One region of the Streptomyces sp. NPDC093568 genome, then DNA from elsewhere that is predicted to be linked to it. Evidence: riboswitches for the same ligand, from Rfam matches in the RefSeq annotation. Region 1 holds a riboswitch; each other region holds the start of a gene.
What was found. Region 1 has a riboswitch for cyclic di-AMP ahead of ACIRD7_RS00490 (M23 family metallopeptidase). Riboswitches for the same ligand answer to the same signal wherever they lie in the genome.
Positions count from the first base shown of each region.

Region 1 (5,952 bases):
CCGCGTGCCCCTGGGGCGCGGCGCCGCCGTGCCGTGCGCCCTGGACCACCACCAGCGGCTTCGCGGCGGCCGTGCGCCGGGCGAGGCGGGTGAACTTGCGGGGGTTGCCGATGGACTCCAGGTACATCAGCGCCACGTCGGTGTCCGGGTCGTCGTACCAGTACTGCAGGACGTCGTTGCCCGAGACGTCGGCCCGGTTGCCGGAGGACACGAAGGTCGACACGCCCGTGACTCCGGTCACCCCGCCGCCGCGCCGGTGCAGCCGGGACAGCAGCGCGATGCCGATCGCGCCGGACTGCGCGAACAGGCCGATCCGGCCGGGGCGGGGCATCTCGGGCGCGAGCGAGGCGTTCAGCCGTACGTCGGCGGAGGTGTTGATGACCCCGAAGGCGTTCGGGCCGATGATGCGCATGCCGTACGCGCGCGCGTGCCGGACGAGTTCGCGCTGCCGCTCGCGCCCGTCGGGGCCGCTCTCCGCGTAACCGGCGGAGAGCACGACCAGCCCCTGCACGCCGTGCTCGCCGCACTCGGTGACGACTTCGGGGACGTACTCGGCCCGGACGGCGACCACCACGAGGTCGACCTGCTCCTCGATGTCCCGCACGGTGCGGTGCGCGGGGACTCCGTCGAGCTCCTTGAGGTCCTCCGGGAACGCCCTGTTCACGGCGTACAGCCGCCCCGTGAACCCGGCGTCCCTGATGTTGCCGAGAACGCTGCGGCCCACCCCGCCGGGCGTGCGGCCCACGCCGACGACGGCGACGGAACCGGGCACCAGCAGCCGCTGCACGGACCGGGCCTCGGCGCGCTGCTCGCGCGCGTACTGCACGGCGAGGGAGCGGTCCGTCGGCTCCAGGTCGAACTCCAGGCGTACGACGCCGTCCTCGAAGCTGCGCTTCTGGGTGTACCCGGCGTCGGTGAACACCTTGATCATCTTGGTGTTGGCCGGCAGCACCTCGGCGGCGAACCGGCGGATGTCCCGCTCGCGCGCGACCGCGCCGATGTGTTCGAGCAGAGCGGAGGCGACACCGCGGCCCTGGTGGGCGTCCTGGACGAGGAAGGCGACCTCGGCCTCGTCGGCCGGTGCGGACGCGGGCATTCCGTCGGCGCCGATCCGGTCGTAGCGTACGGTGGCGATGAACTCGCCGCCCACCGTGGCCGCGAGTCCCACCCGGTCCACAAAGTCGTGGTGCGTGAAGCGGTGGACGTCCTTCGCGGACAGTCGCGGGTAGGGCGCGAAGAAGCGGTAGTACTTCGACTCGTCCGACACCTGCTCGTAGAAGCTGACCAGGCGCTCGGCGTCATCGACGGTGATGGGGCGGATGCGCGCGGTGCCGCCGTCGCGCAGCACCACGTCGGCTTCCCAGTGGGCGGGGTACTCGTGCCGGTCCGAGGCGCTCTGCATGGGGCCCAGAGTACGGCTCGCGTACGACAACGGCGCGAGGCAGTCTGTGGAGGACGGAAGTCGGGTCGAGGCCGCGACCCGACGGTCACCGAAGGGCGGGACGTTCGTCCCGTTCCGGCGTGCTTCACGGGTGTGGGAAACTGGTCTAGACAACCCTGAAAACCGAAGGGCAGCATCACATGGCTGAGCGCCGCGTCAACGTCGGCTGGGCCGAGGGCCTTCACGCCCGCCCCGCCTCCATCTTCGTCCGAGCCGCCACGGCCACAGGCGTCCCGGTGACGATCGCCAAGGCCGACGGCAACCCCGTCAACGCGGCCTCCATGCTGGCCGTCCTGGGCCTGGGCGCCCAGGGCGGCGAGGAGCTCGTCCTCGCCTCCGACGCGGACGGGGCGGACGCCGCCCTCGACCGTCTGGCGAAGCTGGTCTCCGAGGGTCTCGAGGAACTGCCCGAGACGGTCTGAGTGACCTGAGCGGGTATCCGTAGCGAACGGTGAAGCCGCGTCCGCCTTGTCCGGCGGACGCGGCTTCACTCATTTCGAGCGGGCGTCGACGGAATTCACGGCACCGTGGCGGCGCATCCGAAAAAGGGCAGCGTAAATTCACCGCCGCCGAATATCTCTCTTTGTATACGGTGCCTGTGTTAATGCCGCAGGCTCGGCATGTTTACGGGATGTTGCGAATTCCTCACACGCTCCGGGCGCGCGCCGGCGGGGCCGAGCCGCAGCCGGTGTGCGGAGATCGCGCGCTCGGTGTGCAGTGCCGTGAGCGCACGGGCGCGTTCGCCGTCGCCGCGCGCCACCGCGTCCACGATCGCGCCGTGCTCGGCCCAGGACTCCACGGGGTTGGCCGGGGCCTCCACGGCATACATCCAGGCGATCTTGTGGCGCAGCTGGGTCAGCATCGAGGTCAGGGCGGGGCTGCCGGAGGCCTGGGCCAGCGTCTCGTGGAACCAGCCGCCCAGGGAGCGCAGGTCGTCGCTGTTTCCCCGCCTGGCCCGCTCCTGTCCCAGCCTGACCAGGCCGCGCAGGACCTTCAGATGGGCCTCGGTGCGGCGCTGCGCGGCCCGGGAGGCGCCCAGCGGCTCCAGGAGGGCGCGCATCTCCAGCAGGTCGGCGGCCTCCTGCTCGGTCGGTTCGGCGACGCACGCGCCCGCGTGCCGACGGGTCACCACGAACCCCTCGGCCTCCAGGGTGCGCAGGGCCTCCCGGACGGGGACGCGGGAGACGCCGTAGCGGCGGGCGAGCAGTTCCTCGGTGAGCCGGCCGCCACGCTCGTGGACACCGGCGACGATGTCGTCCCGGATCGCCGTGCACACCGAATGCGCCGGAATACGCATGACCGACCTCCGCTTTAATCCCCGTGAAACGTCGACGAATGACGTGTTCTCGGTGACTCTATTGCAACGGGCCGGAATTTCCGACGCCGGGCCGGAATCCATGGATATTTTTTGGACAGCGGATCGGATCGGAAACGCCGAAAGCCCCGGCTCGGGGAGCCGGGGCCTCGGTCGGACGCGGTGCCGGCGTCAGACGTTCACGCCGTGCGAGCGCAGGTAGGCGATCGGGTCGATGTCGGAGCCGTACTCCGGGGAGGTGCGGGCCTCGAAGTGCAGGTGGGGCCCGGTGACGTTGCCGGTGGCGCCGGACAGGCCGATCTGCTGTCCGGGAGTGACGCTCTGGCCCACCGAGACGCCGATGGACGACAGGTGGCCGTACTGGGTGTACGTGCCGTCGTTCATCTTGATCACGACGTTGTTGCCGTACGCCCCGCCCCAGCCGGCCTCGACGACGGTGCCGGCGCCGACCGCGTGGACGGCGGTGCCGCTCGCGGCGTGGAAGTCGATGCCGGTGTGGCTGCCGGAGGACCACACGGCCCCGCCGGCCTTGTAGCCCGTGGAGACGTACGAGCCGGCGATCGGGGTGACGAAGGACAGCAGGCGCTTGCGCTCGGCCTCACGGGCGGCGCGCTCCTTGACCTCGCGCTCCAGCGCGGCCTTCGCGGCCGCCTTCTTGCGCGCGGCCTCCTGTGCGGCCTTCTTCGCGGCGGCGGCCTCCTTGGCCGCGCGCTCCTGGGCGATGGCCTGGGCGTCGATCTGGTCCACGATCGAGTTCTCGACGGTGATGACGGGGATGAGGCCGGTCTGCTCCGCGGCGGGCTCGGCGGCGAGCGCCGGAGCGGCCAGCGTGCCCATGACGCCGGTGGCGGTGAGTGCGGCGACGCCCGCCGCACGGGCGGTGGAGCGCTGCATCCGGCTGGGCCGGCGATGCTTCCCGCTGGGACGACTCTTCCCGGTGGCGCAGGTGAACGCCATGTAGTGGCTGGTCCTTTCCTTCCCTCTCGCCTACCGGGTTAGCTGACGGGTTCGGAGCAGGAAGGTCTCCTACGGACCCCCTCGCGGCTCGCGCGGGCGTCCGATTCACCCCAGGGACTGCGGTGGGTCCCCGGCTCCCCTGGCTCGCGCCGTACGGGGACTCGGCGATGGCTGTCCGGTGCCGCGGGCGCGGCGCCGTGCCTGACGGACAGCCCGGAAGACGCTAAACGGGACAACTTTCAATCCCCAAACGGATCCCGGCTTTTGTAGTGCATCCCACAGGTCAGACAGGCAACCTCTCCCTCAATTCGGGCATAAAGGGGCCCTGGTGACTCTTTCGTCACCAGGGCCCCTACGCGCGCGTGGCGCCAGGAGCGTCTCCTGGAACCGCCCGCCGGCGTCTACTCGGCCGCCACGACCGTGACTTCGCCGATGCCGAGGGCCTCGACGGGCTCCCGGATCTCGGCCGCGTCGCCGACGAGGATCGTCACCAGACGGTCCACCGGGAAGGCGCTCACCGCCGCCGCGGTGGCCTCGACGGTGCCGGTGGCGGCGAGCTGCTGGTACAGCGTCGCCTGGTAGTCGTCGGGCAGGTGCTGCTCGACCTGGTCCGCCAGCGTGTTCGCCACGGACGCGGCGGTCTCGTACTTCAGCGGCGCCACCCCGACGAGGTTCTGCACGGCGAAGTCCCGCTCGGCGTCGGTGAGCCCCTCGGCGGCGACGCCCCGCAGGACCTTCCACAGGTCGTCCAGGGCCGGGCCGGTGTTCGGGGTGTCGACGGAGCCGCTGATCGCGAGCATCGCCGCGCCCGAGCCGTCCGGGGCGGAGCGCAGGACCTGCCCGAAGGCGCGCACGCCGTAGGTGTAGCCCTTCTCCTCGCGCAGGACCTTGTCCAGGCGGGAGGTGAGGGTGCCGCCGAGGCAGTACGTGCCGAGCACCTGGGCGGGCCACACCCGGTCGTGCCGGTCGGCGCCGACGCGGCCGATCAGCAGCTGCGTCTGGACGGCGCCGGGACGGTCGACGATGACGACGCGCCCGGTGTCGTCGGCGGTCACCGGCGGGACGGGGCGAGGCTCGGCCGAGGAGCCGGTCCAGGCGCCCAGGGTGTCGCCGAGCAGGGCGTCGAGGTCGACGCCGGTCAGGTCGCCGACGACCACGACGGTGGAGGTGGCGGGGCGGACATGCCGCTCGTAGAAGGCGCGTACGCCCGCCGAGTCGATCCCCTCGACGGTGTCCTCGGTGCCCTGGCGGGGGCGGGACATGCGCGAGGTCGGCGGGAACAGCTCCTTGGAGAGCTCCTTGGCGGCTCGGCGCGAGGGGTTGGCCAGCTCGTGCGGGATCTCGTCGAGGCGGTTGCGCACCAGGCGCTCCACCTCGGCGTCGTCGAAAGCGGGCGCCCGGAGCGCGTCGGCGAGCAGGCCCAAGGCCTTCGGCAGCCGGGAGACGGGGACTTCCAGGCTGACGCGGACGCCGGGGTGGTCGGCGTAGGCGTCGAGCGTGGCGCCGCAGCGCTCCAGCTCGGCGGCGAACTCCTCGGCGGTGTGCTTGTCAGTGCCCTCGGACAGGGCGCGCGCCATGATCGTGGCGATGCCGTCGAGGCCCTTCGGCTCGGCGTCCAGGGGCGTGTCCAGGAGCACCTCGACGGCGACGACCTGCTGGCCGGGGCGGTGGCAGCGCAGGACCGTGAGGCCGTTGTCCAGCTTGCCGCGCTCGGGTGCCGGGAATGCCCAGGGCCGCGGCCGGCCGGCCTTGGGCTGCGGGTGGAACTCCATGCTGGCGAGCTCGGTCACTGGGCCGACTCCTCGTTCTCGTCGGTGGTGGCGGCTTCCGCGTCCTCGTCGGCGACCGGCTCGTACACCAGCACCGCGCGGTTGTCGGGACGCAGCCGGGCCTGGGCGACCGCCTTGACCTCCTCGGCGGTGACGTCGAGGACGCGCTTGACCGCGGTGAACGCCAGCTGCGGGTCACCGAACAGGACGGCGTACCGGCACAGTTCGTCGGCGCGGCCCGCGACCGTGCCGAGCCGGTCCAGCCACTCGCGCTCGAGCTGGGCCTGGGCGCGCTCCATCTCCTCGGCGGTGGGGCCCTCCTGCGCGAAGCGGGCGAGCTCCTCGTCGACGGCCGACTCGATGACGGGCACCTCGACATCGCCGGAGGTCTTCACGTCCAGCCAGCCCAGGGAGGGCGCTCCGGCCAGGCGCAGCAGGCCGAACCCGGCCGCCACCGCCGTACGGTCACG
Region 1 covers NZ_JBIWJD010000001.1:115,798-121,749, reverse strand. Annotated here, with positions in the region: gene ACIRD7_RS00505 (GNAT family N-acetyltransferase) at 1-1,402, opposite strand, end outside; gene ACIRD7_RS00500 (HPr family phosphocarrier protein) at 1,582-1,863, shown strand; gene ACIRD7_RS00495 (GntR family transcriptional regulator) at 2,043-2,738, opposite strand; gene ACIRD7_RS00490 (M23 family metallopeptidase) at 2,928-3,713, opposite strand; cyclic di-AMP (ydaO/yuaA leader) riboswitch at 3,726-3,890, opposite strand; gene ACIRD7_RS00485 (M16 family metallopeptidase) at 4,115-5,503, opposite strand; gene ACIRD7_RS00480 (M16 family metallopeptidase) at 5,500-5,952, opposite strand, start outside.

Region 2 (4,772 bases), on a different contig from region 1:
GCTTTCCCCCTCCTTATCCCTGTCTCGGGCACCGGGACATGGGCACCAAGAGACGGCAGGGAGATGTGCCGGACGGGTGCGCGAGCAGCCCCCGCGGGTCGATGGCGGCGGCCGGCGCACCGCATCAGTTTCCCCCGTCGGTACCCCGGACTTGTCGGCCGTCCGGGCCAAGCAATGCGCTTGTGACTCCTGATGCTCGAGTGCTCAATCCACCTTGGTGTGTTCGAAGTTGACCGAGCAAGGTGGCTTCAGGCCACCCAGGGCGGGGGTTTGGTGAAGGCGCCCTCCCGGTATCCGCACGACCTGCCTGCGCGCCCCGGCCAGGTGGTTCACAGATTCTGCACAGCGGGTGCGGTCGCGGGACACCGGGCGAGCCTCGAGCCGTAGGAGAACCCACCCACACCCCCCGTTCGACTGGTCGTACGTACGTACGACCTCCCCGAGTCGTACACAACCTTCAGTGGCTGGTTTTCCAGGGGTGACGCGAATCCGCCCCATGGAGAGCCCGTCACCGGGGAAGGCGTGGATGGAGGTGCGACCGGCGAAGGCGTGGATGGAGGTGCAACCGGCGAAGGCGTGCATGGAGGTGCACCGGAAACGCCGCTACCGTGATCGACCGGCTTCCGCGCGAGCGAAGGAGTGAGGGTGGGCGCACACCGGTCGACGGCCGTGCTGGTGACCGGCGGCAGTGGGTTCGTCGGGAGTCATCTGGTGAAACGGCTGCTGGAGCGCGGCCACCGGGTCCACGCCACCGTCCGGAGCACGGCCGCGACGGCCAAGCTGCGGCCGCTGCGGGAGATGCAGGAGGCCCACCCCGACCAACTGTCACTGTTCGAGGCGGACTTGCTGACCGAGGGCTCCTTCGACGAGGCGATGTCCGGGTGCCGGACGGTGTTCCATGTGGCGTCGCCGTTCCGGATGCCGGAGAAGATCAAGGACGGCCGCCGGGAGATGGTCGACCCGGCCCTGCTGGGCACGCGCAACGTGCTGGCGGCCATCGAGCGGACACCCACCGTGGAAAGGCTCGTCCTCACCTCCACCGTGGGTGCGATCTTCGGCGACTACGCGGACGTCCTGGCGATGGACGACGGGGTGCTGTCGGAGCGGTACTTCAACACCACCAGCACGGTGGAGAACAACCCGTACCACTACGCGAAGACGGTCGCCGAACGCGCCGCCTGGGACGCGGCGGCCGCGCAGGGCCGCTGGCGCATGGTGGCGGTCAACCCCGGCCTGGTCCTGGGGCCGTCCCTCACACCCGCGTCGGAGTCGGGGAGCCTGTTCCTGCTTCAGGAGCTGTTCCAGGGCTACTTCTTCTACGGCGCTCCGGACTTCAGCTTCACCACGGCGGACGTGCGCGATGTGGCCGACGCACATATCGCCGCGGCCGAGAACCCGGACGCCAAGGGCCGTTACATCGTGGCCCGCGAAACCATGACGTCGTTCCACGAGATGTCGCGCATCCTGCGGACCCGGCGCCCCCGCGACCTCCGCCTCCCGCGCACCGCCCTTCCGCACTGGCCGGTGCGCGTCCTGGGCCCCGCCTTCGGACTGAGCCAGGACTACATCCGCAGACACCTCGGCATCCGGTTCCGGGTGGACAACAGCCGCAGCGTGAGCGAACTGGGCATCACCTACCGCCCGATCGAGGAGACCCTCCTCGACCACTACGAAGCGTGGCGACACCGGCGCGCCGCGGAGTGAACACGCCTTCCCGCGCCCGCTAGCGTCGAAGGTCACAGAAACGTATCGGACATTTAACGCCTCAACCTTCACGGGAGGCGCACAAGTTGGTTAGGTTACGGCTCAGGCCGCACGACGACCTCCGGCGAACCCCGCCGGGACGTGCGGCCTCCGCCTAATCCGGCGCGCCCCCGCAAGGGCGACCGGAGCCGGGGACCCAACCGAACTTGGGGTGAATCGGCCCAACTGCCCTTCGGGGCAGGGGCCGTAGGGCACACCTTCCGGAACCTACCGCCCGAACCCGTCAGCTAACCCGGTAGGCGGAGTACGGAAGGAGTACGTCGCCCATGGCGCCGGAAGGCACCGCGCGGCCGGGGGCTCTCAGCCTGCCCGGCATGCGCAACTCCGCACTCGCGTCGGCGGCCCTCACCTCGGTGGCGCTGCTCGGCCAGACGGCGGGCGCCACCCCCTCGTTCGCGGACGAGACGCCCACCCGCGAAGAGGTCAGCCGACACGTCACCTCGCTCTACGACCGCGCCGAGACCGACTCGGGGACTTTCAACGCCACCCGCGCGTCGTCGACGGGACCGCGCAAGCGCGCCGCCCGCCCGGCGGACGCCCGGTCCGCGCCCGCCGCCGCGTCCCGTGCCGCGGAGAGCCGGCGTGACGATCCCTCGCTGGACAGCGTGACCCGGCAGTGGTTCGACGCCGCACGCGCAAAGCTGGGTCCGACCGTGCCGGCGGTGCTGCCGAGCGACAGGACACCCGACCGGCCCGCGCCCCGGCGTCCCGCGCGTGCGGCGACCGGCCTCGAGCGGGCACTGGACTCGTCGGGGCGCCCGGCGCTGGAGCTGCCGGCGGCCCCTGCCGCCGCGCTACCGGCCGCTGGTGCCGCCGAGTTGACGGCCGAGCCGGCGATTGGCGCGGGCCCCATGGCGGAACTGACCGCCGGCCCGATGGCCGCCCTGCCGGCTGCCCCGGAGGTGTTGGGGGCGTCGGGGGCATCGGGGGTATTGGGTGCGTCGGGGGCATTGGGGGCGGACGCTCAGGCCACCCAGGTCCTCCCGCCCGTCCTCGCCCTCCCGGCCGGGACGGCTCCGGAGACGAACCTGGCCCCCGCACCGGCCGCCGAGCCCCAACAGCGCTCCGCGCTGCGGTCCTCCAAGGAGCAGAACCAGCGCAAGCTCGACCAGGCCCGCACTCTGCTCTCCACGTACGTCGCACGGCAGAGCGACCCGCTCACGGCACCGGCCGCCGCTTTGCCCGCCGCCGACATCTGGAGCACCACGCCGGACCCGGTCCAGCCCTCGGCGGACGCGCAATGGCAGGCGCTGCAGGCACAGTCGGCGGCCGACCTCACCACGGTCCCGCCCGGGGCGACGGCTGGGCCGACGACGACACAGGCACTGACCACGCCACCACAGACCACAGCGGCTGAGACCGCCACGGCTTGGACCACGACGACCCCGGCTCAGACCGCACCGGCCTGGACCACGACCACCCAGGCCCAGACCGCACCGGCCTGGACCACGACGACCTCAGCCCTTACAGCCCCCGCCCCCGACCCCGCTCCCGAACGGACCCTCGGAACGAGCCCGGCAATCACCTCCACGGGATCCCAGGACACCCGAGCCATCCGCGCCCTGGAGTTCGCCCGCGCCCAGTTGGGCAAGCCGTGCGTCCTGGGCACGACAGGACCGGGCTCCTTCGACGGCCCCGGCCTCACCCAGGCCGCCTACAAGGCCGCCGGCATCTCACTCCCGCGCACCGCGCAGGAGCAGGCGCTCGCCGGGCAGGGAGTCGCCCTGACCCACCTGGAGCCGGGTGACCTCGTCCTGTACCACGCCGGACACGTCGGCATCTACTCCGGCAACGGCATGATGATCCACGCCCCGGGTCCGGGAGCGATCATCCGCGAGGAGTCGATCCACTACGCGGGAGAATCGGCGATCCACAGCGCGATACGGCCCGCCTGACGCACAACCACCCCACCCCACCCCACCCCACCCCACCTCCGACCCGCTAACGGGCCGTCACCACCCCGTCTCCCCGAGGCGGGGTGGTCTTGCGTTGCGCCGTCGCTCCACGCGACCCACGCCGCCACCCACCTCGGCTTTGTCGATACGTCCTGACAAACCCATTGACATCACCTGTGGACGGCCGCATAGTACCTGCCACTAGAGCGCGCTAGTGCAGCGCTCCAGTCGGTATCCAACGGGCGGTGCCCGTGAACCTCCCCCCACCTGAGAACCCGCCCCGACCAGCACAGCGAGGTGCATGGGACATGCGCAGACACCACCGGCCCGCCAACCTGACGGCTGCCGCTCTGGCCACCGCCCTGTTCGCCGCGGGCTGCTCCAGCGGCTCCGGCGGGAAGCAGTCCGAGGAGGGCTCCGCGGACGCCTCGGCCGGCAAGGCCACCACACCCCGGATGACCGTGGCCATGATCACGCATGCGGCACCCGGCGACACCTTCTGGGACCTGATCCGCAAGGGCGCCGAGGCCGCCGCGGCCAAGGACAACGTCAAGCTCGTCTACTCCAGCGACCCGAGCGCCGGCAACCAGGCCAACCTCGTGCAGAACGCCATCGACCAGAAGGTCGACGGGATCGCCCTGACGGCCGCCAAGCCGAGCGCGATGAAGGCCGTGGTGGCCAAGGCGACTTCGGCCGGCATCCCGGTCGTCGGCTTCAACTCCGGCCTGGACAACTGGAAGGAACTCGGCATGCTCGAGTACTTCGGGCAGGACGAGAACATCGCCGGCGAGGCCTTCGGCGAACGGCTCGGCGAGGTCGGCGCCAAGCACGCCCTCTGTGTCATCCAGGAGCAGGGCCATGTCGCGCTGGAGGCCCGTTGTGCCGGCCTGAAGAAGGGGTTCAAGGGCACGACGGACATCCTCTACGTCAACGGCACCGACATGCCGTCGGTGAAGTCGACGATCACCGCCAAGCTCCAGCAGGACGCCTCCATCGACCAGGTGGTCACGCTCGGCGCGCCGTTCGCGCTGACCGCCGTGCAGTCGGTGGCCGAGGCGGGCGGCAAGGCCAAGGTCGCGACGTTCGACCTCAACAAGGAGTTGGTGAAGGCCG
Region 2 covers NZ_JBIWJD010000010.1:293,058-297,829, forward strand. Annotated here, with positions in the region: gene ACIRD7_RS34395 (NAD-dependent epimerase/dehydratase family protein) at 646-1,704, shown strand; cyclic di-AMP (ydaO/yuaA leader) riboswitch at 1,846-2,022, shown strand; gene ACIRD7_RS34400 (NlpC/P60 family protein) at 2,031-3,659, shown strand; gene ACIRD7_RS34405 (sugar ABC transporter substrate-binding protein) at 3,968-4,772, shown strand, end outside.
Region 2: another riboswitch for cyclic di-AMP. It lies ahead of ACIRD7_RS34400 (NlpC/P60 family protein); the one in region 1 lies ahead of ACIRD7_RS00490 (M23 family metallopeptidase).

Region 3 (5,952 bases), on a different contig from region 1:
GCAGGTCGAAGCGGGGCATGGCTAGGACGTAGAGGGCGAGGCCCATCCAGAACAGGGCCAGGGCGGTGTGGGCGAGCCATGCCGTTTTCTCGGCCGCGGCGAGGGTCGCGCCGAGGACTGCCAGGCCCTGGGTGGCGACGCAGCTCAGGAAGACCGCGCCGGGCATGTGGCGGCGCCAGTGGCGGGCGACCGTGATGAGGAGGCCTGGCCAGAGGAGGGCGGCCAGGGCCAGGAGGGCCTCGGCGAGGGTTTCCCAGCCGAGGGCGGTGAAGCCGGTGCCGAGGACTGTGGTCGCGGCGACGGCGGTCAGGGCGGCTGGGGTGGCCGCGTCCTTGAGCCACCTCGGGCGGTCCAGGACGAGCCGGGCGATGAAGTCGCCGGCCAGGGCCAGCCAGGCCGCGGAGGCGAGGGCCAGGGCGATGCGGGAGAGGGTTTCGTAGCCCGTCTGGTGCAGGGCCACCGAGATGATGCCGGTCGCCATGACGGCGGCGCCGGCTGCGGGGGGTCGCTGCGACCACCAGGTGTGGAGGGGGGAGGGAGGAGGGGTGGTGCTGGCGGGCATGGGGCGATGCTATGGAGCGGGGTGGGGGTTGGGAGTGGGGCGCGCGGGGCAGGGGGTGCGCCTTGATGCCTGCGGCGCATGGGCGGGCTCGGTGGGGGTGCCTCTAGCGCCTGCGGGGCGGGGGTGGGTCGGGGCCGTGGGGGGGGGGGGGGGGGGGGGGCCCGCCGGGGGGGGGGGGGGGGGGGGGGGGGGGGGCCGGGGCGGGGGGGTGTCCGTCCTCGGACCGGCGGTTGGGGTTGGGGCGGTTGTGCTGTTTCTTGACGCCGGCCACTGCGGGCGGACACCCCCCGGCACGTCCCCTTCCCGCCGTACGCGGGTGCGGCGCCGTTGGGGTGCCCTCTCGACGTCGTGTGTGTGCGTGGTCGGTCAGGCGGGGCGGACCACGCTGTGGATCGACGACTCGCCGTCGTAGTAGATCGACTCCTCGCGGACGTACGCGCCCGGCTTCGGGGCGTGGATCATCATGCCGTTGCCGATGTAGATGCCCACGTGGGTGATGTCGTCGTAGAAGAAGACCAGGTCGCCGGGCTGGGCATTGGCGAGGGAGACTGTGGTGCCGGCGTTGACCTGGTCGTAGGTGACGCGCGGGATGTCCACGCCGGCGGCCTTCCAGGCGGCCTGGGTGAGGCCGGAGCAGTCGTAGGAGTCCGGGCCGGTGGCGCCCCAGACGTACGGCTTGCCGATCTGGGAGCGGGCGAAGGCCAGGGCCTTCTCGGCCTTGGTGGCGTAGGAGCTGTCCGAGGAGGAGTCTGAGGTGCCCGAGTCGGACGGGGTCTCGGCGCTCTCCTGCTGCTGGGCGGCTGCGGCGGCTGCGGCGGCTTCCTCGCGCTGGCGCTCGGCCTCCGCCTGCTGCCGGGCCAGTTCGGCCGCCTTGCGCGCGGCCTCCTCCTGCTTGCGCCTCTCGATCTCGGCGAGGCGGGCCTTCTCCTCCGCCGTCAGCTTCGAGAGAAGTTCGCGTGCGGCGGAGAGCTTCTGCTGGACGGTGGTCTTGGCGCTCTGGAGGTCGTTCTGCGAGTCGGTGAGCGTCTGAAGGCTCTCGGTGGCCTCCTGGCGCTTCTTCATCGTCGCGGACTGCTCGGTGAAGTACTCGTCGACCGATTCCTTCTGACGGTCCGTCATGCGGCCCATCAGCTGGGACTGGTCGAAGTAGTCCTGCGGGGTGTCCGCGAGCAGGAAGGTCGCCGTGTCGGGGGCCGCCGCGCCGGTGCGGTACTGGGCGGCGGCGTTGCGGCCGAGTTCCTCGCGGGCCTCGTTGAGCTTCTGGGTGCGCTGGGCGACGTCGTCGAGGAGGGTGTCGACGCGCTTGCGCTGCTTCGCGGTCTTCTCCTTGGCCGCGTTGTACTTCTCGGTCGCCGTCTCCGCCTGGCGGTAGAGGTCGTCGACCTTCTTCTCGACCTCTTCGAGGCTGGGCTTGTCGTCCGTCGACGGGCTGGCGTTGGCCGTCTGGGACAGCAGGGCCACGGATGTGAGGGCGGCCGTGGCGAGGGCAGGGGTGCGTATGCCTGCTACGCGCGTACCGGCGGGACGCGACTTGCGGTGCGACGCCAAGGGAGGCGACTCCTTCCATGCTCCGCCTACCGAGTTAGCTGTCGGGTTCGGGCGGGTGGTTCGGAAGGGTTGCCCTACGGCCGTCCCGGGAAGGGAAGTCGGGCCGATTCACCCCAAGTTCGGTGGGTCCCCGGCTCCGGTCGTCGTGACGCCGGACTCGGCGGAGGCCGCGCGGCCCGGCGTCGTTCGCCGGTGGGGGTCGTACGGCCTGCCCGGCACGGTAGCCAACTCGTGTGGCGTCTGTGAAGGTTGATGTTCGATATGCCCGATACATTTTCGTGACCTTGGAGTCAGTTAGCGTCGGGGGTGGTTGTTTGGGGTGATTGTGGGACGGTCTGTGTGGATCTCCGGGGGGTTGCGGGTTCTGTCTTGTTTGTTGGGTGATGTGACAGGCCTGACCTGGTGGTCGCGGCGCGTAAAGGCCTGGTCGCGGGGGGTGAGGGCGGGTGGCGTGGAAGATCGTTGGGATTCGGAATGGGTGATGTTTCCGGGGCGGCGGCGGGCTGTCAGTGGGGCGGCCTAGACTCGGAGAGCGATGAGCAGCCTCTTTGACGACAGCTTCCTGGCGGACCTCCAGGCCCCTCGGGCCCATGAGGAAGAGCACCCGCCGCCGCCCGAGGACGATCACGCTCCGGAACCGGTTCCGGACGATCTGTTCGGGGGGAAGTTCGACGTGCCGCCGGACCGGGACGGCCACTACCGCGACGGTGCCCCGCGGCCGGTCATCGACGCCGCCGCGCTGCTGGAAGGGCTGAACGACAACCAGCGCGCCGCCGTCGTCCACTCCGGCACCCCGCTGCTCATCGTGGCCGGGGCGGGCTCCGGCAAGACGCGTGTGCTCACCCACCGCATCGCCCACCTGCTGGCCGAGCGGCAGGTGCATCCGGGGCAGATCCTCGCGATCACCTTCACCAACAAGGCCGCGGGCGAGATGAAGGAGCGCGTCGAGCAGCTCGTCGGCCCGCGTGCGAACGCGATGTGGGTGATGACCTTCCACAGCGCTTGCGTGCGCATTTTGAGGAGGGAGAGCAAGAAGCTCGGGTTCACGTCTTCCTTCTCGATCTACGACGCCGCTGACAGCAAGCGGTTGATGGCGCTCGTGTGCCGGGATCTGGATCTTGATCCCAAGCGGTACCCGCCCAAGTCCTTCAGCGCCAAGATCAGCAACCTGAAGAACGAGCTGATCGACGAGGAGGACTTCGCCGCACAGGCGACGGACGGCTTCGAGAAGACCCTGGCGCAGGCCTACGCCCTGTACCAGTCGCGGTTGCGGGAGGCCAACGCTCTCGACTTCGACGACCTGATCATGACGACGGTCAATCTGCTGCGCGCCTTCCCCGATGTCGCCGAGCACTACCGCCGTCGGTTCCGCCATGTCCTGGTGGACGAGTACCAGGACACCAACCACGCGCAGTACGCGCTTGTGCGCGAGCTCGTCGGGACCAGCGAGCACCCCGTCGACGTGCCGCCCAGTGAGTACGATCTTCTGCCCGCCGAGCTGTGTGTGGTGGGTGACGCCGACCAGTCCATCTATGCGTTCCGGGGCGCCACCATCCGAAACATCCTCCAGTTCGAGGAGGACTACCCGGACGCGACGACGATCCTGCTGGAGCAGAACTACCGCTCCACGCAGACGATCCTGACCGCCGCCAACGCCGTCATCGAGCGCAACGAGTCCCGCCGCCCCAAGAACCTGTGGACCAACGCGGGCGCGGGCGCGCGCATCACCGGCTATGTCGCGGACACCGAGCACGACGAGGCGCAGTTCGTCGCCGACGAGATAGACCGACTGACGGACGCGGGCGACGCGAAGGCCGGCGACGTCGCCGTCTTCTACCGGACCAATGCCCAGTCCCGTGTCTTCGAGGAAGTCTTCATCCGCGTCGGGCTGCCCTACAAGGTCGTCGGCGGGGTTCGGTTCTATGAGCGCAAGGAGGTCCGGGATGTTCTCGCCTATCTGCGGGTGCTGGCCAACCCCGAGGACTCCGTGCCGCTGCGGCGCATTCTGAATGTGCCCAAGCGGGGCATCGGTGACCGTGCCGAGGCGATGATCGACGCCCTGTCGCAGCGGGAGAAGATCAGCTTCCCGCAGGCGCTGCGTCGCGTGGACGAGGCGTACGGCATGGCCGCGCGGTCGACCAATGCCGTCAAGCGGTTCAACACGCTGATGGAGGAGCTCCGTACGATCGTCGAGTCGGGCGCGGGGCCGGCGACGGTGCTGGAGGCGGTCCTTGAACGGACCGGCTATCTCGCCGAGTTGCAGGCTTCCACGGATCCTCAGGACGAGACCCGTATCGAGAACCTTCAGGAACTCGCGGCCGTCGCCCTGGAGTTCGAGCAGGAGTCGGGCGAGGGCGAGGCCGCGGCCGGGCTCGCGGACTTCCTGGAGCGGGTCGCGCTGGTCGCCGACTCCGACCAGATCCCGGACGAGGAGGAGGACGGCTCCGGTGTCATCACCCTGATGACCCTGCACACCGCCAAGGGCCTGGAGTTCCCGGTCGTCTTCCTCACCGGCATGGAGGACGGCGTCTTCCCGCACATGCGCGCCCTCGGCCAGAACAAGGAGCTGGAGGAGGAGCGGCGGCTGGCGTACGTCGGCATCACGCGCGCGCGTGAGCGCCTGTATCTGACGCGGTCGTCGATGCGGAGTGCGTGGGGGCAGCCTTCGTACAACCCGCCGTCCCGCTTCCTGGAGGAGATCCCGGCGGCGCACGTCGACTGGAAGCGGACGGGGGCGACCGCGCCGGTCTCCTCCGGGCCCGTGTCCGGGGTCGCCGCCTCGCTGTCGTCGTCCCGCTCGCGTTCCTCGGCGTCGGGCGCGTCCGGCTTCGCCACGCGTCGCACCTCGGAGAAGCCGGTCGTCCAGCTGGCGGTCGGCGACCGTGTCACGCACGACCAGTTCGGGCTCGGCACGGTGACGGGTGTGAAGGGCACGGGCGCGAACGCCGAGGCGACGATCGACTTCGGGGACACCAAGCCGAAGCGGCTGCTGCTGCGGTACGCGCCCGTGGAGAAGCTGTAGCGCTCACGGGCGGGCGCCCCCGCTGAGGGTGGGGGCTTGGAGGAGGGGTGACTTGTCGCTCACCTGCGGTGGGCGGCTTCTCGGCTGCGTCGCTTACGACGGGTCGAGGCCGTGGCTGCGCAGCCAGGACAGCGGGTCTATCGCCGAGCCGCCGCCGGGGCGTACCTCGAAGTGCAGGTGCGGGCCCGTCGAGTTGCCGGAGTTGCCGGAGTACGCGATCGGGTCGCCGGCCTTGACCGTCGTACCGGAGGCGACGCGGTAGGTGGAGAGGTGGCAGTACCACGTCTCCGTGCCGTCCTTCGCGGTCACGATCATCATGTTGCCGTAGGCGCTGTTCCACTGCGTGCGGACGGTGCCGTCGGTCGCGGCCATCACCGTCGTGCCGTACGAGACGGGGAAGTCGATGCCGGTGTGGATGGACATCCAGTTGATGCCGGACTGGCCGAAATAGGCGCTGAGGCCGTGCTGCGCGACCGGGACCGCGAACTTCGGGCGCAGCCGCTCCTTGCGGGCGGCCTCCTCGGCGGCCTTCCGCTTCTCGGCCGCCTGTTGGGCCTTGAGGTCGATGCGCTCCTGCGTACGGCTGGCCCGGTCGGCGAAGTCGTCGGCGCCGGCCGAGAGACTCTCGAGCTGGGTGTCCAGCTTGTTGTTCGCGGTGGACGGCTTCACGGCCTCGCCCTCCGAGGCCAGCGTCGACGCTTCCTTGTCGTCGCTCAGGGTGCCGACGGACGCGGCAGCGATTCCCGCGACACCCATCACGCACGCCGAAGGCACGGCGATGGTCAGCAGTGCGGAGCGCTTGGGGGGCGTACGGCGACGG
Region 3 covers NZ_JBIWJD010000007.1:174,092-180,043, reverse strand. Annotated here, with positions in the region: gene ACIRD7_RS27370 (tellurite resistance/C4-dicarboxylate transporter family protein) at 1-562, opposite strand, end outside; gene ACIRD7_RS27365 (NlpC/P60 family protein) at 929-2,110, opposite strand; cyclic di-AMP (ydaO/yuaA leader) riboswitch at 2,119-2,283, opposite strand; gene pcrA (DNA helicase PcrA) at 2,646-5,132, shown strand; gene ACIRD7_RS27355 (M23 family metallopeptidase) at 5,226-5,952, opposite strand, start outside.
Region 3: another riboswitch for cyclic di-AMP. It lies ahead of ACIRD7_RS27365 (NlpC/P60 family protein); the one in region 1 lies ahead of ACIRD7_RS00490 (M23 family metallopeptidase).

Region 4 (5,952 bases), on a different contig from region 1:
AGGGCCAGACCGCACTCGCCACTCTCCTCACGCGCCTTCCGGACCTCCGACTCGCGGTGGATCCGGGGGAGTTGAGATGGCGCGGCGGTCTGATCATGCGCGGACTGCGCACGCTTCCGGTGGAGTTCACCCCAGTTGGGTGACTCTGTCCGCCGTCGTGAACGTGACACGCGCTCATGTCTGTGATCTTCACGTGATCTACGCGGCATTAACTTGTGACAAGTGATCGTCTGCCTATACGTTCACGGATCAACAAGGCGCCCAGGTTTTACGCGCCCTGGTCACTGTTGTCTCGTGAAAGGCCCCCGCATGCTCTCCGGGAACGGTCGTCACCGTCGCCCCCGTCAGGCTCCGGCTCTCCTCGTCGCGGCCGGCGTGACCGGGTCCGCCATCGCCATCCCGCTCCTCGGCGCCACGGGCGCGAGCGCGGCCGAGGGCAACGTGTGGGACAAGGTGGCCGACTGTGAGAGCGGCGGCTCCTGGAGCGCGGACACCGGCAACGGGCGTTACGGCGGGCTCCAGTTGACCCAGAACGACTGGGAGAAGTACGGCGGCCTCGACTACGCGACCAGTCCCGACCTGGCCAGCCGCTCCCAGCAGATCGCCGTGGCGCAGGACGTCCTGGCGGACCGGGGGACCAGCCCCTGGGGAACCTGCGCGGTGCTCAACGGGCTCACGCCGAAGTCCGGCTCGGTCGATCTCGACACCGGAGTGGCGGAGGACTCACCCTCCGAGGTGTCTGGTTCATCCGGCTTGCTCGATTCGCCCGGATCATCCGACTCCTCCAACTCGTCGGGTTCATCCGACTCGTCCGACGGCTCGACCCCCTCCGGCGACCCGTCGGACTCGTCGAGCGGCACCCCCGGCACCTCGTCCGGATCGCCCGATAATTCCCCCTCTTCCTCCTCCTCGCCCTCTTCGTCCGAAGGCTCCGAGAAGTCCGATGAGTCACCCGCCGCGAAGGATTCACAGTCGCCGGACAGCTCTCCCATAGAGACGCCCAAGGGTGACAATCAGGACAACTCGGAGCAGGACGCGGGCTCCTGGAGCCTCGTGGACACCGGGTCGATCGACGACGCGACGACGACCGGCTCCGGACGTCATCGCGGCCCCAGCGCCGACGAGAGCGACGCCGTCGACGGTGCCACCAAGTCCACCGGTCGGCACGCCTCGTACAGCGTCCGTGCCGGTGACACCCTCGCCTCCATCGCCGACTCCCTTGACCTCGAAGGCGGGTGGCGCGCGCTGTACAAGGCGAACGAAACGGCCATCGGTCCTGACGCGAACCACATCTTCGCCGGTCAGACCCTGGACGTCCCCGTCGAATAACGGTCGAACGGGGCGAAAAACAGCGCCAGTTCGCGTCATGTTTCGCCATATAATGTCCGTTTTAACAGTAGTGAGAGATAGATCTCAGAAGCCCTGATCGTCTTTGAAATTCCGCGAATCGCGTGTCTACGGTCATGACCGCTCGCCATCAGTGCGAGCCCCGACAGCCGTCACGCCGAATCCTGCCGGCGGCCGTACGGGAACAGTCGTCGCGTAAAGCGCCGTAGGCAGGAGCGGGGGACCCAAGGTTTGCGCCGGGTCCGGCGGTTGAGCCCTTCGGGGCCGTACCGCCGGAGCCGGCTCGGGGTGAAGTCGCGCAACGGAAGCCGGAAGGCGGACGTGCGCGGCCGGGCACTCAACCGGCCCGAACCCGACAGCTCACCTCGCAGGCGTCGGTGAGGGGATCCATCCATGCTGTTTTCCAGCAAGGGCAAGCACCGTCGTCCGTCCAAGGCCGCTCGCGCCATCGCCGTCGTCGGCGTCACCGGTGCCGCCGCCGTCGCCGCCCCGCTGATGGCCGCCGGCAGCGCCTCGGCCGCCACCGCCTCCGAGTGGGACGCCGTCGCCCAGTGCGAGTCCGGCGGCAACTGGTCGATCAACACCGGCAACGGCTACTACGGCGGTCTGCAGTTCTCCGCCTCCACCTGGGCCGCGTACGGCGGCACCGCGTACGCCTCCACCGCCGACCAGGCCAGCAAGGCCCAGCAGATCGAGATAGCCGAGAAGGTCCTCGCGAGCCAGGGCAAGGGTGCCTGGCCGAACTGCGGCACCGGCCTGTCGAGCGCCGCGTACTCCGGCTCCTCCTCGCAGAGCACCGAGTCCACCACCCGCTCCTCCGAGCAGCAGTCGGCCTCCCGCTCCGCCGACCGCCCGGCCGCGAAGAAGAGCGCCAAGACCGTCACCACCCCGACCGGCAAGAAGGTCAAGAAGGGCGACGGCGAGTACAAGGTCGCCAAGGGTGACACCCTCAGCTCGATCGCCGAGGAGAAGAACGTCAAGGGCGGCTGGGAGAAGCTCTTCCAGCTGAACAAGGACATCGTCGAGGACGCGAACCTGATCTACCCCGGTCAGCAGCTGCACCTGAAGTAACAGACGGGCGACAGCTGAACCACGGCGCCTTCATCCACGTGGACCTCATAGTGAAGGCGTCGTGAGGGTCACCCCCGTCCCCACGCTCCCCGCCTCGGTGCGTCTTCCCCCGTACGCACCGGGGCGGGGTTTTTTGTACCGCGTCTTTGTTCCTTTCGGAAACAATTTACTCTCGGTTCTGTCCACGGGGCGGTCGACCGCTGGTCTGGTGCCTGGAGCCGGTTAGGCTCGTCTCGCAGCACCCACCGCGGTCTGCGTACCCGCGTCACATCCGAAGAAGGAGATGCTCGTGCCGTCCATCGACGTCGTCGTAGCCCGGGAAATCCTGGACTCCCGAGGCAACCCCACGGTCGAGGTCGAGGTCGGCCTCGACGACGGCAGCACGGGTCGTGCCGCCGTCCCGTCCGGCGCCTCCACGGGCGCCTTCGAGGCCATCGAGCTCCGCGACGGTGACCCGAACCGCTACCAGGGCAAGGGCGTCGAGAAGGCCGTCCTCGCCGTCATCGAGCAGATCGGCCCCGAGCTGGTCGGCTACGACGCCACCGAGCAGCGCCTGATCGACCAGGCCATGTTCGACCTGGACGCCACCGACAACAAGGGCTCCCTCGGCGCCAACGCCATCCTCGGCGTCTCGCTCGCCGTCGCCCACGCCGCCTCCGAGGCGTCCGACCTGCCGCTGTTCCGCTACCTCGGTGGCCCGAACGCGCACCTGCTGCCCGTCCCGATGATGAACATCCTCAACGGCGGATCCCACGCGGACTCCAACGTCGACATCCAGGAGTTCATGATCGCCCCGATCGGCGCGGAGTCCTTCTCCGAGGCGCTGCGCTGGGGCACCGAGGTCTACCACACCCTCAAGAAGGTGCTGAAGGCCCGCGGCCTGTCCACCGGCCTCGGCGACGAGGGCGGCTTCGCCCCGAACCTCGGCTCCAACCGTGAGGCCCTCGACCTCATCCTCGAGGCCATCAAGGAAGCCGGTTACGCCCCCGGCGAGCAGATCGCCCTCGCGCTCGACGTCGCCGCCTCCGAGTTCTACAAGGACGGCAAGTACCTCTTCGAGGGCAAGGAGCGCTCCGCCGCCGAGATGACGGAGTACTACGAGGAGCTCGTCGCGGCCTACCCGCTCGTCTCCATCGAGGACCCGCTGTTCGAGGACGACTGGGCCGGCTGGAAGGTCATCACCGACAAGCTCGGCGACAAGGTCCAGCTCGTCGGCGACGACCTGTTCGTCACCAACCCCGAGCGCCTCGCCCGCGGCATCGAGGAGGGCACCGCCAACGCCCTCCTGGTCAAGGTGAACCAGATCGGCTCGCTCACCGAGACCCTGGACGCCGTCGAGCTCGCCCAGCGCAGCGGCTTCAAGTGCATGATGTCGCACCGCTCCGGCGAGACCGAGGACGTCACCATCGCCGACCTGGCCGTCGCCACCAACTGCGGCCAGATCAAGACCGGCGCCCCGGCCCGCTCCGAGCGCGTCGCCAAGTACAACCAGCTGCTGCGCATCGAGGAGATCCTCGACGACGCCGCGGTGTACGCCGGCCGCAGCGCCTTCCCGCGCTTCAAGGGCTGACCTCCGCTGACCCCACCTGGGTAAGGCTTAGCCAGTCGTACGTACGTCCCCGTACTCGGTCCCGTACCGTGTGCGGGGACGTACGCACGTGAAAGGGGAGGCGGAGAGCCGATGGCCGTCAAGGACCGGGACCGTTTCTCCACCGCGACCAGGATCCGGTTGCTCGGCGAGCAGACGGCGGCCCGCGTCTACCGCTCCCAGACCAAGCGGCAGGCCCGGCGCTCCAGGCTCACCGGACGCGCCGCGCTGCTCGCGCTGGTGGTCTGCTCCCTCGTCGTGGCGCTGGCCTACCCGATAAGGCAGTACGTCTCCCAGCGTGCCGAGATCGCCGACACGCAGCGGCAGCAGGAGGAGGCCGCCCGGCGCGTCGAGCAGCTGCGCGACCTCAAGGCGCGCTGGCAGGACGACGCGTACGCCGAGCAGCAGATCCGGCAGCGGCTGCACTATGTGATGCCCGGGGAGACCGGTTACGTCGTGATCGACCCGGACGCGGCCAAGAAGTCGCGGACCGACCGGAGCGCGGCGGACCTGCCCTGGTACGCGCACATCTGGGACGGGGTCGACAAGGCCGACGCCGCCACCCAGTGAGAACCGAACCGATAGAAAGACAGGCATGGAAACGCCCCCGCCGCCCACCCCGCGCACCGAGCCCACCGACGCGGACGTCGAGGCCTTCAAGCAGCAGCTCGGGCGCCCCCCGCGCGGGCTGCGCGCGATCGCGCACCGCTGCCCCTGCGGACAGCCGGACGTGGTCGAGACGGCCCCCCGGCTGCCCGACGGCACGCCGTTCCCGACGCTGTACTACCTGACGTGCCCGCGCGCCTCGTCGGCGATCGGCACGCTGGAGGCGAACGGGGTGATGAAGGAGATGTCGGCGCGGCTGGAGACGGATCCGGAGCTGGCGGCCGCGTATCGCTCCGCGCACGAGGACTACATTCGGCGGCGGGACGAGATCGAGGAGCTGACCGGGTTTCCGAGTGCGGGTGGGATGCCGGACCGGGTGAAGTGCCTGCACGTGCTCGTCGCGCACTCGCTGGCGGCCGGGCCGGGGGTCAATCCGCTGGGGGACGAGGCGATCGCGATGCTGCCGGAGTGGTGGGCGAAGGGGCCGTGCGTGGCCGCGGCCGAGTGATGTCGCCTCCCGCTGCCCCTACCCGCGTTGAAAATCCCCACAACTATCCCGTACGTCACAAATGTCCCGGACATCAGAAGGGCACCCCATGACCCGCGTCGCCGCCATCGACTGCGGTACGAACTCCATCCGGCTCCTCGTCGCCGACGTCGACCCGCACAGCGGTGAACTCGTCGACCTGGACCGCCGGATGACCATCGTGCGGCTCGGCCAGGGCGTCGACCGTACGGGGCGGCTCGCTCCGGAGGCGCTGGAGCGCACCTTCGCCGCCTGCCGTGACTACGCGGCGGTCATCAAGGAGCACGGCGCCGAGCGGCTGCGGTTCGTGGCCACGTCCGCCTCGCGGGACGCCGAGAACCGGGACGAGTTCGTACGCGGGGTGATGGACATCCTGGGTGTCGAGCCGGAGGTCGTCACCGGGGACCAGGAGGCCGAGTTCTCCTTCACGGGCGCGACCAAGGAGCTGACCGGGCGGGCGGACCTGCACCGGCCGTACCTGGTCGTGGACATCGGCGGCGGGTCCACCGAGTTCGTCGTCGGCGAGGAGCACGTGCGGGCGGCGCGCTCCGTGGACGTCGGCTGTGTGCGGATGACCGAGCGTCATCTCGTGCGCGACGGCGTCGTCTCCGACCCGCCCTCCGAGGAGCAGATCGCGGCGATGCGGGCCGACATCGAGGCGGCCCTCGACCTCGCCGAGGAGACGGTGCCGCTGCGCGAGGCCAGGACGCTGGTGGGGCTGGCCGGTTCGGTCACCACGGTGTCGGCGATCGCCCAGGACCTGCCCGAGTACGACTCGACGCGCATCCACCACTCGCGGATCAGCCACGACAGG
Region 4 covers NZ_JBIWJD010000006.1:503,422-509,373, forward strand. Annotated here, with positions in the region: gene ACIRD7_RS26105 (cytochrome P450) at 1-143, shown strand, start outside; gene ACIRD7_RS26110 (transglycosylase family protein) at 310-1,329, shown strand; cyclic di-AMP (ydaO/yuaA leader) riboswitch at 1,539-1,736, shown strand; gene ACIRD7_RS26115 (transglycosylase family protein) at 1,741-2,418, shown strand; gene eno (phosphopyruvate hydratase) at 2,702-3,988, shown strand; gene ACIRD7_RS26125 (septum formation initiator family protein) at 4,100-4,576, shown strand; gene ACIRD7_RS26130 (DUF501 domain-containing protein) at 4,602-5,120, shown strand; gene ACIRD7_RS26135 (exopolyphosphatase) at 5,209-5,952, shown strand, end outside.
Region 4: another riboswitch for cyclic di-AMP. It lies ahead of ACIRD7_RS26115 (transglycosylase family protein); the one in region 1 lies ahead of ACIRD7_RS00490 (M23 family metallopeptidase).